3 regions of the Mesorhizobium sp. CNPSo 4688 genome follow, and region 3 is predicted to be linked to each of the others. Evidence: riboswitches for the same ligand, from Rfam matches in the RefSeq annotation. Region 3 holds a riboswitch; each other region holds the start of a gene.
What was found. Region 3 has a riboswitch for thiamine pyrophosphate ahead of thiC (phosphomethylpyrimidine synthase ThiC). Riboswitches for the same ligand answer to the same signal wherever they lie in the genome.

Region 1 (5,697 bases), on a different contig from region 3:
GCATGCGCATATCAACCTGCTGGGCTGGGTGACGAGCGCCATCTTCGGCGGCTACTACGCGCTCAATCCGCAAAAGGCGGCACGCCGCATCGCCATGATCCACTACTGGCTCTATACGGTTGGCGTGGTGATCATGCTGCCGGCCCTCTACGTGATGTTGCAGGGAAATCCGGCGCTTGAGCCCGTCGTTGCCGGAGGCTCGCTGATCGTCGCCGCTGCCGTTCTGATCTTTGCTTTCGTGGTTTTCTCGCCTGAAACGACGCGCTCGGTCTCAGGCGTGCCGTCGCCCTCTCGCTAGACTTTCAGGCGTGCGGAGCACTTGGCGGCCGGGCCGGTGCCCGGGCCGTCTGCAGCCGATGGTTGCGGCGCCTGTCGGCGCCCCGCCTCCGGCTCCTGGCCGTCGGCGGTTTCCAGGCCCGGTGCGAATTACTTTGTGACCGTTTGGCGCCGGAACCTTCCATTGGATAGCGCGTTGCGGCGTGGGTATTCGCTCTGCCTCATATACAGGCGTGGAGCAAGCGAAGCCGGCGAGGGGCAGACGGGCAGAGGGCAAAACTAAGCATGGGTTGGAGCACGATACAATGTCGAAAAGAGAAATCGGAACGTCCGCCTCATTGGGCAGACGCATTGCCGATCTGAAAGCCAGGATGCGAAACGCCAGGATTACCGAATACGAGATGCAGGCCTTCCAGAAGGTCGCTGCCATCATGGGGGGTAGCGAAGGGTCCCTACGCATCGATGCCGACGACCTGATGGCGGCGTCCTTCGTCACCGAGGCGCTGGGCGATTCCGCATCGAACTGAAGGTCCGGTCGCGCGCCCGTCGGCTCTCAAGCGCCGACGGTTGCCCGGCGCCGGCCCGCAGGTCGGCGTCGGAGCGTGCACGCAGCACACGCTCAGCGTCGGGCGATTGCCTGTGCGCGCTTTGAAGAGGTCGGGGAGCGATCTCAATGGCGCTTGAAATACTGGACTTCGCGTTCGTGTTTCTCGGCCGCCTCGCGGCTGTCGAAGGTGCCGAGGTTGCGTCGCCGTCCGGTCTTTTCATCGACCTTGCGCGAATAGAGGCGGTATTTTCCTGATTTGAGTTTTCTGATCATAGGTCTCTCCCTGATCACCAGGGCGCCGCTGAAGCCAAGCCGCCAGGGCGCGCCGGCGTGCGAGCGAAGGGGCTGACCGCAGCCGGCCCCTTCGAAAGATATCAGTCGCGATGCTCCGGCATCGCCTTGAGCTGGTCCTTGGTCCAGCTGGTGACGGCGTGGACGTCGCCATCCTCGTCGCGCATGAAATCAAGCTGGCTGGTGGTGACCGCCACCGGCTTGGCGCCGATGCCAAGAAAGCCGCCGACGTCGATGACAACCTGACTGCCATGCAGATGATCGACAGAACCGATCTTCTCATCGTCAGGGCCATAGATGGTCGCGCCTTCGAGAATGTCGGGCGTCAGTTCGGTGCTGGCAAGTCGTGCGTGATTGGTGTGATCCATGACCGGTCTCCTCTGAGTTGGACAATTTCCTAACCAGCGAACAGACGAAGAGTTCCGGTAAAACGCCACGAAAGTCCGGCGCAGACTGCTTCGAGCCTACACCTCGTCGAAAGGACCACCGCGTCGCGCCGGGTCGCGACCAATGGCGGCTTCCTCGGCATCGTCGGGCAAGGCATCGTCACTGTCCTGATAGGGGTTGTCGTCGTCTTCCTCGGGCAGGTCGCCTTCCTTCTCGACACCGGTGGTGTCCGGCAGGCTTTCTTCATCTGCCCCGTCGGGCAGGATCCTTGCGCCACGCAACGCATCCCAGTCCTGCTGGCGCGGCGTCGGGGCTTCCACTTCGTCGCTTGGTTTTCTACGCGGGTCCATGATTTTCTCCCTGGTCAGTGCTTGCATCGAGTAGGCGGAACTCGCCGCCGGCAAGCAGGTTCCCGAAACCGGTCCACCTTGCTTGGGGACCACTTAGGAACCAGTGGGGGAACCACTTTGGGAACCAATTTCCGCTGGGCTGCATTTGCCAAAAGAAGACGATTCCAGACGGAGACCGGACAATGAAGATCTTTGTTTTCTTGCCGTGTGCGCTGCTGGCACTTGCCGGCCCTGCCGCCGCGCAAGACAGCGGCGAGGGCACTCCTCCCGTGCCTTGCCAGGCGCAGCCCCAGGATGGCGGCCAGCAGCCGCCCCTGGCCGATGACGGCAGTGGCAATTCGACCGCCAATCTTGGTTCTTGCGGCGGCGTCCTCCAACCGCCGCCCAGCGGTGACCAGGGCATGACGCAGCCGCCGCCGGACCAGGGAAAAACACCGGTGATCAAGCCCGGCGAGGTGCCTGTGCAGCCACCGAAGCAATGACCTTGCTTGAGGTCTCTACAGTGTGGACCGGGGCCGGCCAGTTCCAGCCTTGGCCAGGCGCAGCGCCGTCACCGGATCAATGCCGGTCCAGGCAATGCCGGCCGTCTCCGTAAAGGCTGTGAACGCCCGCCGCGCCTGGTCCTTGGTCACGTGTCCAGCCCTTGCCATTTCGCAGGCCCTCAGCGCCGTTTCGTAAATCTTGCCGCGCCTGGCGTGCGGCCATTCCTGAAGAAAATTCTGCATCTCGGCCAGCGTGGTGATGTCGCGTCGGGAGCCGGCGCCGACGGCAATTGCCACCGGATTTTGCAGCGGCATATCGTCCATTTTGAAGGTCTCCTGAGGATCATCCTCTAATGCGAATCATGCCTGTGCGTTCCAGCAGCAATGGAACCGATCAATTAGTCTCCACTTACGGAACTAGACCGTACCGGAGGCGTTTGTCTCCAGGAGCCCGCCAATTTGATCCGTGTTGTTTTCGCCTCGTGCGGGAGCTCGGCGGAGCTCGCCAACAACGACAGGAGACGAAGATGAAAACCGTCCTTATTCCAGCAGTCGCCGGGCTCGCCATGATGGCAGGTCTCGGTGTTGCCGTGGCCGACGAGGTCATTGTCACGCAGCCGGCGCAGCAGCAGGTGATCATCACCCCTGAACAGCGCACGGTCGTGCACCAATACGTAAAAAAACATCCGCTGGCCTCGGTTAGTCTTCTCGGCGTTGAGTTGAATGTCGGCTCCGCCTTGCCCGACACCGTCGAACTGCAGGAGGTTCCTGACGTTCAGTACAGATATGCTGTGGTCGACAACCATACAGTGTTGGTCGATCCCAGCACGCGCAGGATCGTTGAGGTGGTCGAATAACGCTGACCACAACTGACCGAACCACCAATACGGCCCTGTCGTTCATCCCAAAAGGGGCGGCAGGGCCGAATGATGAAAGGAGCATTACCCCATGTTGCCGCATGTCGAGACCAACGTGGCGGCGTGTTGCGACAAGCTGTTGGCTGAGCGCAGCACCGCGCTGTTGTCGATGAGGGAAGCGATTGAGCTGCTGCGGGAGCGCACCGGCACGGATCGGTCGGATGCCGACCTCGCCGGGCTGATCACCAAGAAAGCGGCGCTGCTCGGCGTTGCGATCGTTTCCGATCCGCATTGAAAGCACACTCAAGACGCCGGCTCAAATTTCGGCTAATGTTTTCGTGGAATCTGGACCCAACCATCGGACCCAACCACGGAGGCTTAAGTGACGGACGACAGACAGGACCGCATTCGCCAGCGCGCACATGAGATTTGGGAACAGGCCGGCCGCCCAGAAGGCGCGCATCAGGAGCACTGGGAACAGGCCACGGCCGAAATAGATGGTGCGGCCGCCAAACCGAAGAAGACGGCGAAGAAGGCTGCTGCGAAGCCCGTCAAGGCCGACGCCAAGCCCAAGGCTGCAAAGCCGGCGGCCGCAAAGTCCGGCAAAGCCAAGTCGAAATAGGCAAGGGCAGAATTCGCCCGGGCGGCCTCGTTCTGGATGTCGCCGTTCGGCGCACCCGGGTCCGACGAATTGCGCCCCCAACGGGGAGCGCAATTCATTGCGCATGAAGATCGCGTGATACCCTATGCCTCCCAGGCATAACTCGACAGGGCAAAGCGGATACCGGCAGCTGTCATGACCAGTTCGCATTCGGTGATCTGGCGCAGGTGGCGCAGATAGCGCGCCACCGTCTGCGGCAGCCAGCCGGCGCAGGCTTCGACATAGGCGCGGCTGTGAACGAGCGTGCCGGTCGACAGCCTCTCGTCCTTCTCGGCAATCACTTTCAAATATTGGCGGATGAAACGAATATCGTCGGCGATGTCCTGGCTGGCCATTCGCCATGCTCCGGCAACGCGTTCACGCTGGTCGAGCGACAAGGGCGGCAGCAGCGGCAGCGACAACAGCGGGCGGGAGAGGTCGGCGAAGGCGGCATGGTTCGCTGTGCTCACGGAATTCCCCTTGTTGAAAGGAAATATCGTACTTTATGTACGATATTTCGTCAAGGATGACGCGTACAATTTGAACGAATTCAACTTTCGAAATGATGCGGATTTTCCTGAAGCCAAGAAACCTGGCCCAACACACTTCGCGATGACAGTCGAAAAATGCTCTTCCCCAATGCCTCGAACAGTGCTTTAACCCGCCCATCCACAGGGGTGCTCCGTACGGTCGGGGCTGAGATGAGGGCGGCAAGCCTTCGGACCCTAAAGCTGATCTGGATAATACCAGCGGAGCGAGGCGGGCGATGTTTTCCGGTGCACAGATTTCCCTTTATCCCATGACCGACGATTTCGTCGGCGTCATCCTTGGCGCGCTCGGCGCGCTCGATCCCTGGCGCGACCGGCTGAGGATCGAGACCGACGACATCTCGACGCTTCTGGTCGGGCCGCCCGAGGTGTTGTTTCCAGCCATGCGCGACCTGTTCGTGGCGGCCGCCAAAAGCGGCAAGCACTGCGTGCTTTCGGCTGCAGTTTCACGCGGTTGCCCGGGTGAGCCCGACGATCCGATCTGCCGCTCCGACGAGACCGGCGGACCCGCCATTGCGCTGGACGAGCGCAAGCTCGCCGCGATCCGCGCCGTCCAGGCTACGCCATCGACCGACCAGCCGGTGGCAGCACAGTTCTCGCTCTATGTGATGGGCACGGGCGACCATATGGACGAGATTTATGGCTGCATCGATTTCCTGAAGCAGTCCGGCGTCTTTGAACGCTCGAAGAACTTCTGCACCAAATTGCGTGGCGATGCCGGCGCGGTGTTTGCAACGCTCACTGAGGCCTTCTGCCGCTTCGGCCCGGGCGCCGGCCACGTCACCCTCGACATCACGATTTCGGCGAACAGCCCGAGCGCCGTCTGAGCCGCGTCTTTGCGCGCGCCGTTGAGGGAAATTGTCGTGGCTGTTTTGTCCAACCCATTGCGTGGGGGAGATGCCTCCGCTTCTGATCAGCGAGGCGGAGTGGAATCTTCTGCGATTGACGAAGGCCGCGATGCCAGCGAATCTCCCCCCTCGAGGGGGAGATGGCCGGCAGGCCAGAGGGGGTCCGAGCGCGTGGAGCGCCGACGTCCTCCTCGCGTCGGTAGGGCGTGGGCGCTCTATGCGAGACGACCCCCTCTGTCGCCTTCGGCGACATCTCCCCCTCAAGGGGGGAGATTCGCTGGCATCGCCAAGGCCATCCCCGCAGCCATCTCCTTCGCCCTGCTCCTTGCGGCCTGGGAGCTCTACGCCCGCTATGGCGGCGTCACGCATGGCATGCTGCCGGCGCCGTCGCGCGTGCTGCTGCAGGCCTGGGAAAACCGCGGCGCCCTTGCCGACAACACGCTTCCCACCATCCGCGCCACATCAGCGGGC
Region 2 (5,697 bases), on a different contig from region 3:
TGCAGGCCATGGTTGGCGGTGACGTGGCCCATCTCATGCGCGATGACGGCGGCGAGTTCGGCCGAATCATTGGCCAACGCCAAGAGGCCGCGGGTGACATAGAGATAGCCGCCCGGCAGCGCGAAGGCGTTGACGTTGGGCGAATTGAGGATGGTGATGCGATAGGTCTGGGTCGGATTGGCCGACACCACGGTCAGGCTGCCGACGACCTTGGCCACCATCCGCTCGAGCTTGGGATCGGAATATTCGCCGCCATAGGTGGCAAGGATGCGCGGATGCTGCGCCTTCGCCAGTTCGGCGAGCTTGCTGTTGGCGGCGACATTGTCGACCGTGATCGGCTTGTCGGAAGGCTGGAAGCCGGATTCCTGCACTTCCGGAGGCGTGAACATCTGGCAACTGGCCAGTGCCACGGCAAGGCCGGCCAGCGCAAGGAAGCGCGCCAGCGGCCTGCGTCTCAAAGTGTCAGTGCCGGTCGACAGCACGGCGTCCCTTCAGCTCTCGGCGCATGACCTGGACCCAGGGGTCCGCGCCAGCGAAAATCGAATTTTCGGTGGCGATCCTGCACAAATCAAAAAACCTACAGCGTTTTACGCATCCGGATGGATGCGGCGCTGTAGGGGGCAAATCACGGCTCGTGCCGGACCAGTACTGGGCGGACCTAGCCACATCAGCTGGACCATGGCAAGCAAGCGCCACATCACCTGTAGCCGGTTTGGTCGTAAATTATGTCCGCTTCCGGGCAATATCGCGTGATCCGCCCGAACTTGCGCCGATATAGCGCCGAAACGCTTCAGGACCAGTGCCGTCGAAAAAATCGGCGGCAGTTCCCGTCGCGGCAACCCTGCCATTGTCCAGAAAAACCATGTCCTCGCCGATGCGTCGCGCGTCTTCCGGCTGATGCGTGACGAACAACACCGTCATCGCCCGCTCGGCATGGACGCCGGCCACGAGGTCGAGCATGTCGTCGCGCAGTGCGGGCCCAAGCGAGGCGAACGGCTCGTCGAGCAACAGCACCGGCCGATCGCGCACCAGCACGCGGGCGAGCGCCACACGCTGCCTTTCGCCGCCGGAGAGTTCGCGCGGCAGGCGCTTTTCCTTACCGGCAAGGCCGACACGGCTCAGGGCCTCGGCGATTGCGGCGCGGTCGGTTTGCGTCAGGCTAAGCGATGGCGAGCGGCCGAGGCCGACATTCTTCTCGACCGAGAGATGGGCAAACAGATTGTTTTCCTGGAACACCATCGACACCGGCCGCGCCGACGGCGGCCTGGCGCTGACATCGGCGCCGCCGATCAGCACGCGGCCGGATTGCGGCGTCTCGAAGCCGGCCACCAGGTTGAGCAGGGTCGACTTTCCCGAACCGCTCGCCCCCATGATGGCGGTGATTTTCGAGGCAGTGAACTCGACATCGAACAGGAACGGCGTCTCGCCATAGCTGAACGCGACCTGGTTCAGCCGCACGGCCGCGCCTTTGTTGGCGGAATTCACGATCTTTCTCCCCGTCCCAGCCAATCCGCGGCGACCACCAGTGCGAGGCAGACCGCCCCGAGCAGCAAAGCCAGCCCGGCAGCGTCGGCTGTGCGGTAGCTGCCCATGCGCGCCAAGAGGAGATAGGGCAAGGTCTGCACCGAATCGCTGCCGAACAGCGCGATGACGCCAAGATCGCCGAGCGACAGCGCCATGGCGAAGGCAAAGCCGGTGGCCAGCGGCCGCCGCAGCGACGGCCAATCGACCAGCCGCAGCCGGTTCCAGCCCGAAATGCCGAGCTGTGCGCACAGCTTTTCATGGCGCTCGCTTGCCGCATCATAGGCCGGACGCAGCGCGCGGATGGCGAAGGGCATCGCCATCACCGCGTTGACGGTGACGACCATGACCGGCGCGATGGCAAAGACATCGCTGATCGTGCGCAGCAAGAGAAACCAGCCGGCGCCGATGACGATGGGCGGCACGACGAGGACAAAGCCGGCGCCGGTGTCGGTGGCATGTTCGAGCAGTGAGCGGGCGCCGCCACGGCGGTGTAGGGACAGCGCCCGGCGCGCCATGATCAGCGACAGCGATAGCGACAGCGATAGCAGCGCCGCCAGCAGGCCGAGACCGGCGCTGGTCAGCGTCGCCTGGCGCACCGCGCTCTCGCCGGCCAGCCGGCCGAGATCGGCGCCAAGGCCTGAAATGAAGGTGGCGGCCATCGGCCCGGCGACGAACAGCAAGGCGAGCACGATCAGGGCCGCGTTGAGCGCCGTTTCAGTTGTGCCGGCCGAGAGATAGCGGCGCGGCGCCACGGGCAGGTTGGCGTCGCCGGTCACATTGGCGCCAAGCCGCGTCAGCGCCAGCACGACGGCAAAGGTCAGCGCAATCTGGAGCAATGTCAGCGTCACCGCCCGCGCGGGATCGAAGTCGAAGCGCAGCGCCTGGTAGATGGCGACCTCCAGCGTCGTCGCCGCCGGCCCGCCGCCGAGGATGAGGACGATGGTGAAGGAGGTGATGCAAAGCATCAAGACAAGGCCGGCGACGCCCGGCAAAGCCGACCGCAGCACCGGCCATTCGATCAACCGGAAGGCCGCGCTCGCCCCCATGTCGAGTTGGCTTGCCAGCCGCCATTGATCGGCAGGCACCGTGCCCAGCGCTTCGAGGAACAGCCGCGCCGCCAGCGGCAGGTTGAAGAACACATGCGCGACGAGGATGCCCGACAGGCCGTATATATCAGGCCAGCTTTGGCCACCGATCGCGGCGAAGTAGCCGGCCCGGCCATAGAGCGCCAAGATGCCGAGTGCCGCGACAATGGCCGGCAAGGCCAGGGGCACGGTGAACAGCTGGAGGATGAAGCCACGGCCCAAGAAGCGCGGATGCCGCGACAGGGCGCGGGCGACGAAGAGCGCTGGGGCGACGGAAAGCAGCGTCGAGAGTGCCGCCTGCCACAGGGTGAATCGGGTGACGCGCAGGAGATAGAGATCGAAGGCGGAGGCAGCACCGCGGAGGTCGTGCGCGCCTTCGAGGATGAGGCCCGCGAAGGCGCCACCGATCAGCAGCGCGATTGCCGCAAGCGCGACAATGCCGGCGGCGATGCGGGGGTCAGAAGGTGCGCGCTTTCCACCCTCCCCCTTGTGGGGAGGGTCGGGGCGCGGATGCCGCGAAGCGGTATCCGCGAACCGGGGTGGGGGGGAGGCGGTAGTCAACGTTGCAACCCCCACCCCGCTCCGCTTCGCGGATCGACCCTCCCCACAAGGGGGAGGGTGAAGACCGCCGTCACTTGCTCATCACCGCCAGCCATTCATCGACCCAGGCCTTGCGGTTGGCCGCAACCTCTTCCGGGCTAAACAGCAGCGTCTTTGCCGGCTTGACCAGTTTGTCGAAGGCCGGGTTGAGCGGCTTGTCGGTTTTCCCTGCCGGGAACATCCAGTTGGTCTCGGGAATGACATTCTGGAATTTCGGCCCGGTCATGAAGGCCAGAAACTTTGCCGCCAGCGGGTTCTTTGCCCCGGTGGTGGTGATGCCGGCAACCTCGATCTGCAGGTATTCGCCTTCCTCGAAAGACGCCGCCTGGTAGCGCTCGGTGTTCTCGGCCACCATGTGGTAGGCTGGCGATGTCGTATAGGACAGCACCATCGGCGCCTCGCCCTTGGTGAACAGGCCGTAGGCCTCGCTCCAGCCCGGCGTCACCGTCAGCACCTTCGGCTTGAGCTTCGCCCAGGCTTCCGGCGCCTTGTCGCCATAAACCGACTTGACCCAGAGCAGCAGGCCGAGACCCGGCGTCGAGGTGCGCGGGTCCTGGATGACGATCTTGTCGGCGGCATCGCCTTCGACCAGGTCCTTCAGACTCTTGGGCGGGTTCTTCAGCTTTTCGGTGTCGTAGACGACGGCGAAATAACCGTAGTCGAAGGGGACGAAGGTATCGTCACTCCAGCCGCCCGGCACGCTGTTCTCAGCCACCGCGCCATGCGGGACAAACAGGCCGGAGGTCTTGGCTTCTGCGGTGAGGTTGGTGTCGAGGCCAAGCACGATATCGGCCTTGGTCGACGCGCCTTCCAGCTTGACGCGATTGAGCAGCGCAACGCCGTCGGCGACCGAGACGAAATCGACGCTGCAGCCGCATTCGGCCTCGAATTCCTTCTTCACCGCAGGACCCGGGCCCCAGTCGGCGGTGAAGCTCTCGTAGGTGTAGACGGTGAGTTTGTCCTGCGCGGACGCAGGGCTTGCCAAAAGCGAAACAGCAAGACCCAGGGCTGGGACAAGATGGGACAAAATCATGCGCATCGGCGCCTCCTTCATTCGTGTTGACAGGAATTGAGGCGTCGGGCTGTCCGAAGCGTCTAATCCCTCCGCCGGTACAAGCCGGATCAGGTTCAGCGGGTTGGCGAGACTGCCTCTCAGCCGGTCCGCTAAGATCGCGTCCGGCACCCCGTTAGAGCATTTCGACACATAGGCCCGGCCAAGGTGCCACGCAAGCGGAAGTTTGCCAGAGCATGATCCCGAAAAGTGGGAACCGGTTTCCGGAAAAAAGATCATGCTCCAACAAAGAGCGGAGGCGAGGCCCGGCCTTCCGTTTCGCCGGCGGGGCTGGTAAGGGCCACCGGATATGAGCACATTCACCATCCTGCTTGGCGGCGATCTCATCCGCACGCCGCGGCTCGACCGCCAGGTCGAGGGCTCGCGCATCATCGCCGCCGACGCCGGCATCGGCCATGCCCGGATGCTCGGCCTGATGCCGGAGCTATGGGTGGGCGACTTCGATTCCGTGCCGGCGGACCTGCCCGCCGATCTCGCCGCCGTGCCGCGCCAGGTATTTCCGCCGGAGAAAGACAAGACCGACGGCGAGCTGGCCATCGCCGCCGCACTGGAACGCGGCGCCACCAGCCTTGTGCTGGTCGGGGCTTTCGGCGGCAAACGCGCCGACCATGCGCACCTGCATCTGGCGCTCAGCCTGCGGCTGGCCGAGGCCGGCACGAAAGTGTTGTTGACCAGCGGCGCGCAGGAGGGGGTGCCCTTGCTGCCCGGCAAGGCCGGCTTCGACTATGCCGACGGCACGCTGTTTTCGGTGCTTGGCTTTTCCGATCTTTCGGGCCTCACCGTTTCCGGCGCCAAGTGGCCGCTCGACCATGTCGAGGTCGCCTTCGGCTCGTCGTTGACCATCTCCAACGAGGTCAAGTCCAAGACCGGGGGCGGCCTCGAAATCGCGCTCGGCCATGGCCGCGCCCTGCTGCTCGCTCATCCCTACCCCTTGCCTGAAAGCTGACATGGCCCCGCCACTTCTCAACCTCGACGGGATAAAGCTGACCTTCGGCGGCACGCCGCTGCTCGACGGCGCCGAACTCACCGCCTCCGCCGGCGACAAGATCGCGTTGGTCGGCCGCAACGGCTCCGGCAAGTCGACGCTGCTCAAGATCGCCGCCGGGCTGATCGAGCCGCAGGACGGCGAGGTGTTCCGCCAGCCTTCGGCGACGGTGCGCTATCTCCCGCAAATGCCCGACATGGAGGGCTTTGCCAATGTGCGCGCCTATGTCGAGGCCGGGCTCGGGCCTGCCGACGATCCCTACCGCGCCACCTATCTGATGGAGCATCTCGGCCTCATCGGAACCGAGAACCCCAACGACCTCTCGGGCGGCGAAGCGCGCCGTGCCGCCCTTGCACGTGTGATGGCGCCGGAGCCCGATATTCTGCTGCTTGATGAGCCGACGAACCATCTCGATTTGTCGGTCATCGAAT
Region 3 (5,697 bases):
AAGGTCATCGGTGGTATAGGGGAATACATCAAAACCGTCCTCGCTCAGGATTCGGGCGGCTTCGACCAGGCCGAACACGTCTGGCTGCAGCGTGTCATGGTTGCCGATCACTTCGAGCTTGATCCAGTTCGTGCCGAAGACCTCGCGGGCCATTTTCGCGGTGGTGACCGCCTCCTTGACGGAGTGGCAGCCAGCGGTATTGGGCAGGACTTTTACGCCCAGCGAGCGGATCAACGACCAGAATTGTTCGCCAGCCCTGCCGCCTGCCATCTCACGCCGCAACGAGACGGTGACCACCGAGGTGCCCGACGCCTTGACGGCATCGGCAAGGATGGCCGGCGAAGGATATTGAGCGGTGCCAAGAAGCAGGCGCGACTGAAGGGCCGCTCCATAAAGCTCGAGCATGGTTTAGCCTCCCTGCATGGGCGAGAGGATTTCAATCCGGTCGCCGTCGCTCAACTGGAATTCCGCCCGGTTGGCTTTGTGCACCAGGTCGCTGTTGACGGCAGTGGCGAGCCAATCGCCCTCATAGTCGAGCGCGGCAAGCAGCTCCGCCAGCGTGGTTGCGGCAACCTCATGCGCTTCGCCGTTGACGATCAGGTTCATGAGCAAGTTCCTTGTCTTGATTGAAAACCAGGTCGGCAGCCTGGCGCGCCATGGCGGGGGCGAGGAGAAAACCATGGCGATAGAGTCCATTGATCGCGACGGTAGTTCCACGTGCCTCGACGCGCGGCAGGTTGTCGGGGAAGGCTGGACGGACGCCGACACCGGTTTCAACGATCTCGGCCTCGCCAAAGGCCGGATGGAGGGCATAGGCGGCACCCAGCAGCTCCATCATGGAACGCGCCGTGACTGGTCCGGCGGACTGGCTCTCAATCATCGTCGCGCCGATCATGAAACTGTGGTCGGTGCGCGGCACTGCATAGAGCGGAAAGCGCGGATGCAGCAGCCTGATCGGGCGCGACAGCGAGATATCAGCGGTGCGCAGGATCAGCATTTCGCCGCGAACGCCGCGCAGCCTGTCGTTGCCCGTCGCCGTTCCCTTGCAGTCGATCTGATGATCGAAACCGGAAAGCTGATCTGCGTCGGTGCCGAAGCGAAATTCGACGCCCATGGCTGTGAGCTTTCCGTGCAGCGCCACTATCGCCTGGCGTGGGTCGAGATGGGCCTCGCCGGGGAAGAAAAGGCCGCGCCGAAAGCGGCCGGCGAGATCTGGCTCCAGAAGCGCTATTTCGTTTTCATCGACACGCCGGTACCCTGACGTGCGGCTGGCAAACCGGTCGAGTTCGCCCGCGTCGCGCGGGGACGCGACGACCAGTGTTCCGGCCCGTGTCACCTGGCCAGGCGTTGCCGCCTCCCACCAGTCGGCCGCGCCGCGTCCAAGGTCCAGAACCGGCTGCTCGGCGCTTTCACGCTCGCACCATGGCGCCAGCATGCCGCCGGCAAACCACGACGCATTGCCACCGAGGCCATGCCGGGTCTCGACGACCTTGACCGTCGCGCCGCGGGCGGCGAGTTCGAGGGCGGTGGTGAGGCCGGCGACGCCGGCCCCTTTGACCAGCACCCTCATGATGGCGTCTGCACCCTTGCCATGAGTGGTGCACCGGTATTGTCCCCCGGCACATAGAGATCGCCGCCTTCGCGATATTTCGCCGCCATCGCTGCCATGCCTTCCTTCTGCGCCTCGGCGCGGATGTCGTGGGAAATGCGCATGGAGCAGAATTTCGGCCCGCACATCGAGCAGAAATGCGCCAGCTTGTGCGCCTCCTTGGGCAAGGTCTGGTCGTGGAAAGATCGTGCGGTTTCGGGATCGAGCGACAGGTTGAACTGGTCCTCCCAGCGGAACTCGAAGCGCGCGCGGGAAAGGGCATCATCCCTGACTTTCGCCGCCGGATGCCCCTTCGCCAGGTCGGCTGCATGCGCTGCTATCTTGTAGGTGATCACGCCGGTCTTGACATCGTTGCGATCGGGAAGGCCGAGATGCTCCTTCGGCGTGACGTAGCAGAGCATGGCGGTGCCGAACCAGCCGATCATGGCAGCACCAATGCCAGAGGTGATGTGGTCATAGCCGGGCGCGATGTCGGTCGTCAGCGGTCCAAGCGTATAGAAGGGCGCCTCACCGCAGACAGCGAGCTGCTTGTCCATGTTCTGCTTGATCTTGTGCATCGGCACGTGGCCGGGCCCCTCGATCATCACCTGGCAATCCTTCGCCCATGCGATCTGCGTCAGCTCGCCGAGCGTTTCCAGCTCGGCGAATTGCGCGGCATCGTTGGCATCGGCGATGGAGCCGGGGCGAAGGCCGTCGCCGAGCGAGAAGGACACATCGTAGGCGCGGCAGATGTCGCAGATCTCCGCGAAATGCTCGTAGAGGAAGCTTTCCCGGTGATGGTGCAGACACCATTTGGCCATGATCGAGCCGCCGCGCGAGACGATGCCGGTGACCCGGTCAACGGTCAGCGGGACGTAGTGCAGCCGCACGCCGGCGTGGATGGTGAAATAGTCGACGCCCTGTTCGGCCTGTTCGATCAGCGTGTCGCGGTAGACCTCCCAGGTCAGGTCCTCGGCAATGCCGTTGACCTTTTCGAGCGCCTGGTAAAGCGGCACCGTGCCGATCGGCACCGGCGCATTACGCACGATCCATTCGCGGATGTTGTGGATGTTGCGGCCGGTAGACAGGTCCATCACCGTGTCGGCGCCCCAGCGGATGGCCCAGACCATTTTTTCGACCTCGTCGGCCATCGACGAGGTGACGGCGGAATTGCCGATGTTGGCGTTGATCTTGACCAGAAAATTGCGCCCGATGATCATCGGCTCGCTCTCTGGGTGGTTGATGTTGGCTGGAATGATCGCTCGCCCGCGGGCCACTTCGTCGCGCACGAATTCGGACGTGACGAAATCGGGAATAGCGGCGCCGAAGCTTTCGCCGTCGCGCTGCAGCTTGCCGCGCATGATCTCGCGTCCAAGGTTCTCGCGAATGGCGACGAACTCCATTTCGGGCGTAATGATGCCGGCGCGCGCATAGGCGAGCTGTGTCACCGCCTTGCCGGCCTTGGCCCGGAGCGGCCGGTTGCGGACCGGAAATTCCGGCGTCAGGCGCTCGCCCGCCGCAAATCCGTTGTCTTCCGGCCGCACATGACGGCCGTCATAGGCTTCGACATCGCCACGCGCCGTAATCCATTCGTGGCGATGCCGGGCAAGGCCCTTTTCGATGCTGGTTTCGACAGCCGGGTCCGTATAGGGCCCGGATGGGTCGTAGACCGTTACGGGCGGCTCGCCGGCCGTCGGGTGAACAGAGATTTCGCGCATCGGCACTGCGATGTGCGGATGGAGGATACCGGGCTTATGGATTTTGCGGGAGGCAGGCAGCGGTCCCGTCGAAACGGCGGGGGTAAAGGCATTCATTGTGAGGCTCCTTTGCTCATGCATTGGAGACCCAGTTCTGTGCCGGAAGGATGAAAAGACGCTTTTGCGGGCCTGCCGAAACAGGACCTCGGGCGTGAACTCCCGCAAAGCGCTTGCACCGTCCCTACGCCAGTATGAACTGGATCAGGTTCAACGGGTCACTGCGCCGCGAAAGCTAGCAGTATCTCAGCCCCTTGCCGGGACTCCCCTGGTGAATGCGCCGAATTGAACGGGCCGGCGCCAGTTTGTCAAGCGCCTTCGGCCAGCCGTGGTGAGAGGCGACCGATCAAACCCAGGCGGAAAGACGCGCACGTATCGACAGCAAGTCACGCCTGGAGGAGCGGCGGAGCGCCCACGACAGGCGAGCCATCACCCGGATTCGAAACCCTTTTTCAGCACGGCATTTTCGGGGCTTTCTGAAACGGCGTTGCTGCCCGTCATCGGCAATCCCTCCGCGTGGACTAGACGCCCCGTTTGTTTCCCCACAACAGAACATGAAGCTGCGGCAGTACACGCGCCTCGAACCACCTGTCGCGGGTTACCTTTTCGACCAGCCATTCCATGCGTTTCATCACACCAGCCATGTCGATGAGCGCGTCTTCGTGACCGGGAGGCGGCGGCGTGTGATTGCCGGGCTGTAGATAGACGGGCAATTGCGGGTAGCGCGCCGCCGCGTCCTTCGCGTAGGCATAGTCATCGTCATCGAAGACGACGAGCTTGAGCGCCATCTGCGGCTTGTCCAGCGCCGCCTCGACGCAGGCGTCGAACGCGGCCCAATCTGTCGTCATTTCACTTGAGGGCGGCTTGGGGCTGAGCACCAGCACGTCGAGATTAGCGAACCATTGCTTCGGCACCGAACCTTGGGTTTCCAATGCAAAACGGTAGCCCTCGCCATGCCCGCGGTCGATCAGCGGGCCAAGCGGCTGGATAGCCGGATTGCCGCCCGACAGCGATACCATCACGGGCTGACCGCCGGAAAGCGCTATGACCTTTTCCCAAACCGCGTCGGGAGACATCATCTCCCAATCGTGGCGGAAGCGACTGTCCACCGCATGCAGGCTGTCGCACCAGGAACAGCGATAATCGCACCCGCCGGTTCTTACGAACACCGTCGGCAAGCCGATCAGCATGCCTTCGCCCTGAATGGTCGGCCCAAAAATCTCGCTCACGCGGATTTCGGGATGCAAGGGGCAAGTCATGGCCGGTATTCCGCCCAGGTTTTCGGCGTCTCGCTTACCCGCACGGCGGAGGTTTGTGGTAGCCGCACCTTGCACCAGTCGTAGAAGTGCCTGGCCAGACACTCCGCCGTGACACGGTCATGCCCCAGCACGTCGTTAAGATGGCGATGGTCGAACGTCCCATCGATGTAGTGCTTGAGCGAAGCCAGGTCTTGGTAGTCCCGCACAAAGCCATGTTCGTCCAGTTCGCCACCTGAAAGCTCTACTACGACGATGTAGTTGTGGCCGTGTAGACGCGCGCACTGATGATCGTGTGGCAAGGAGGTGAGCTGATGCGAGGCCGAGAAGTGGAACTCTTTGGTAATGCGGAACATCACGCGCTCCTGGTCTGGACAGCGTGGAGCCAGAAGTCCGCGTCCTCATAGTCTGTCGGGTCGGCAATGCCGGCCAGATCGAATGCTTCGCGCCGTTCGACGCATGTCCCGCAGCGACCACAATGACGTTCGCCGCCCTTGTAGCAGGACCAAGTCGCCTCGAACGGTGTTTGGTACTTTGCCCCCTCGCTGACAATGTCGGCCTTCGACATATTCACATACGGAGCGTAAAGGCGGATATCGGCATAGCCTGCGAGCGCATGGTTCTGCATCGTCTGAAACGCGTCGATAAAAGCGGGCCGGCAATCGGGATAGATGAAATGATCTCCGCCATGGACGGCAGTGGCCACCGCATCGGCCTTCTGTGCTGCGGCAACACCGAAGGCGATAGCCAACATGATGGCATTCCTGTTCGGCACCACCGTGATCCTCATGGAGTCTTCGGCATAGTGCCCGTCGGGCACGTCCACATCATCAGTCAGTGCCGAGCCGCTCAGGCTCCGGCCGACATCGCGGATATCGACGATCTGGTGCGGAACACCCAGCCGTTTGGCGCAGATGGAGGCAAAGCCGAGTTCCTTTTTGTGTCTCTGGCCGTAATCGAACGAAAGCAGGCCAATGAGTTTCTGCTCGGTCGCCACCTTGTGCGCGAGCGAAACAGAGTCCAATCCGCCGGAGCAGATGACGAGGGCATTCATGGTTTGAGTCCTTGTTTTGACCGGGTAAGGCTGCGACCGGAGATT

Region 1: another riboswitch for thiamine pyrophosphate. It lies ahead of AC04SH_RS22780 (YkoF family thiamine/hydroxymethylpyrimidine-binding protein); the one in region 3 lies ahead of thiC (phosphomethylpyrimidine synthase ThiC).
Region 2: another riboswitch for thiamine pyrophosphate. It lies ahead of thiB (thiamine ABC transporter substrate binding subunit); the one in region 3 lies ahead of thiC (phosphomethylpyrimidine synthase ThiC).

Annotation. Positions count from the first base shown of each region.
Region 1 is NZ_JBWLUY010000011.1:256,089-261,785, forward strand. Features, by position in the region: gene AC04SH_RS22725 (hypothetical protein) at 1-298, shown strand, start outside; gene AC04SH_RS22730 (hypothetical protein) at 582-803, shown strand; gene AC04SH_RS22735 (hypothetical protein) at 947-1,096, opposite strand; gene AC04SH_RS22740 (PRC-barrel domain containing protein) at 1,198-1,482, opposite strand; gene AC04SH_RS22745 (hypothetical protein) at 1,579-1,851, opposite strand; gene AC04SH_RS22750 (hypothetical protein) at 2,034-2,333, shown strand; gene AC04SH_RS22755 (DUF982 domain-containing protein) at 2,349-2,657, opposite strand; gene AC04SH_RS22760 (DUF1236 domain-containing protein) at 2,861-3,190, shown strand; gene AC04SH_RS22765 (hypothetical protein) at 3,282-3,485, shown strand; gene AC04SH_RS22770 (DUF2934 domain-containing protein) at 3,573-3,812, shown strand; gene AC04SH_RS22775 (hypothetical protein) at 3,935-4,300, opposite strand; TPP riboswitch at 4,494-4,606, shown strand; gene AC04SH_RS22780 (YkoF family thiamine/hydroxymethylpyrimidine-binding protein) at 4,597-5,205, shown strand; gene AC04SH_RS22785 (ABC transporter permease) at 5,398-5,697, shown strand, end outside.
Region 2 is NZ_JBWLUY010000002.1:37,398-43,094, forward strand. Features, by position in the region: gene AC04SH_RS03195 (M48 family metalloprotease) at 1-389, opposite strand, end outside; gene thiQ (thiamine ABC transporter ATP-binding protein) at 724-1,485, opposite strand; gene thiP (thiamine/thiamine pyrophosphate ABC transporter permease) at 1,482-3,059, opposite strand; gene thiB (thiamine ABC transporter substrate binding subunit) at 3,241-4,248, opposite strand; TPP riboswitch at 4,292-4,406, opposite strand; gene AC04SH_RS03215 (thiamine diphosphokinase) at 4,571-5,227, shown strand; gene AC04SH_RS03220 (ABC-F family ATP-binding cassette domain-containing protein) at 5,229-5,697, shown strand, end outside.
Region 3 is NZ_JBWLUY010000015.1:26,902-32,598, reverse strand. Features, by position in the region: gene AC04SH_RS25900 (thiazole synthase) at 1-405, opposite strand, end outside; gene thiS (sulfur carrier protein ThiS) at 409-606, opposite strand; gene thiO (glycine oxidase ThiO) at 575-1,570, opposite strand; gene thiC (phosphomethylpyrimidine synthase ThiC) at 1,567-3,402, opposite strand; TPP riboswitch at 3,506-3,622, opposite strand; gene queE (7-carboxy-7-deazaguanine synthase QueE) at 3,864-4,601, opposite strand; gene queD (6-carboxytetrahydropterin synthase QueD) at 4,598-4,954, opposite strand; gene queC (7-cyano-7-deazaguanine synthase QueC) at 4,954-5,652, opposite strand.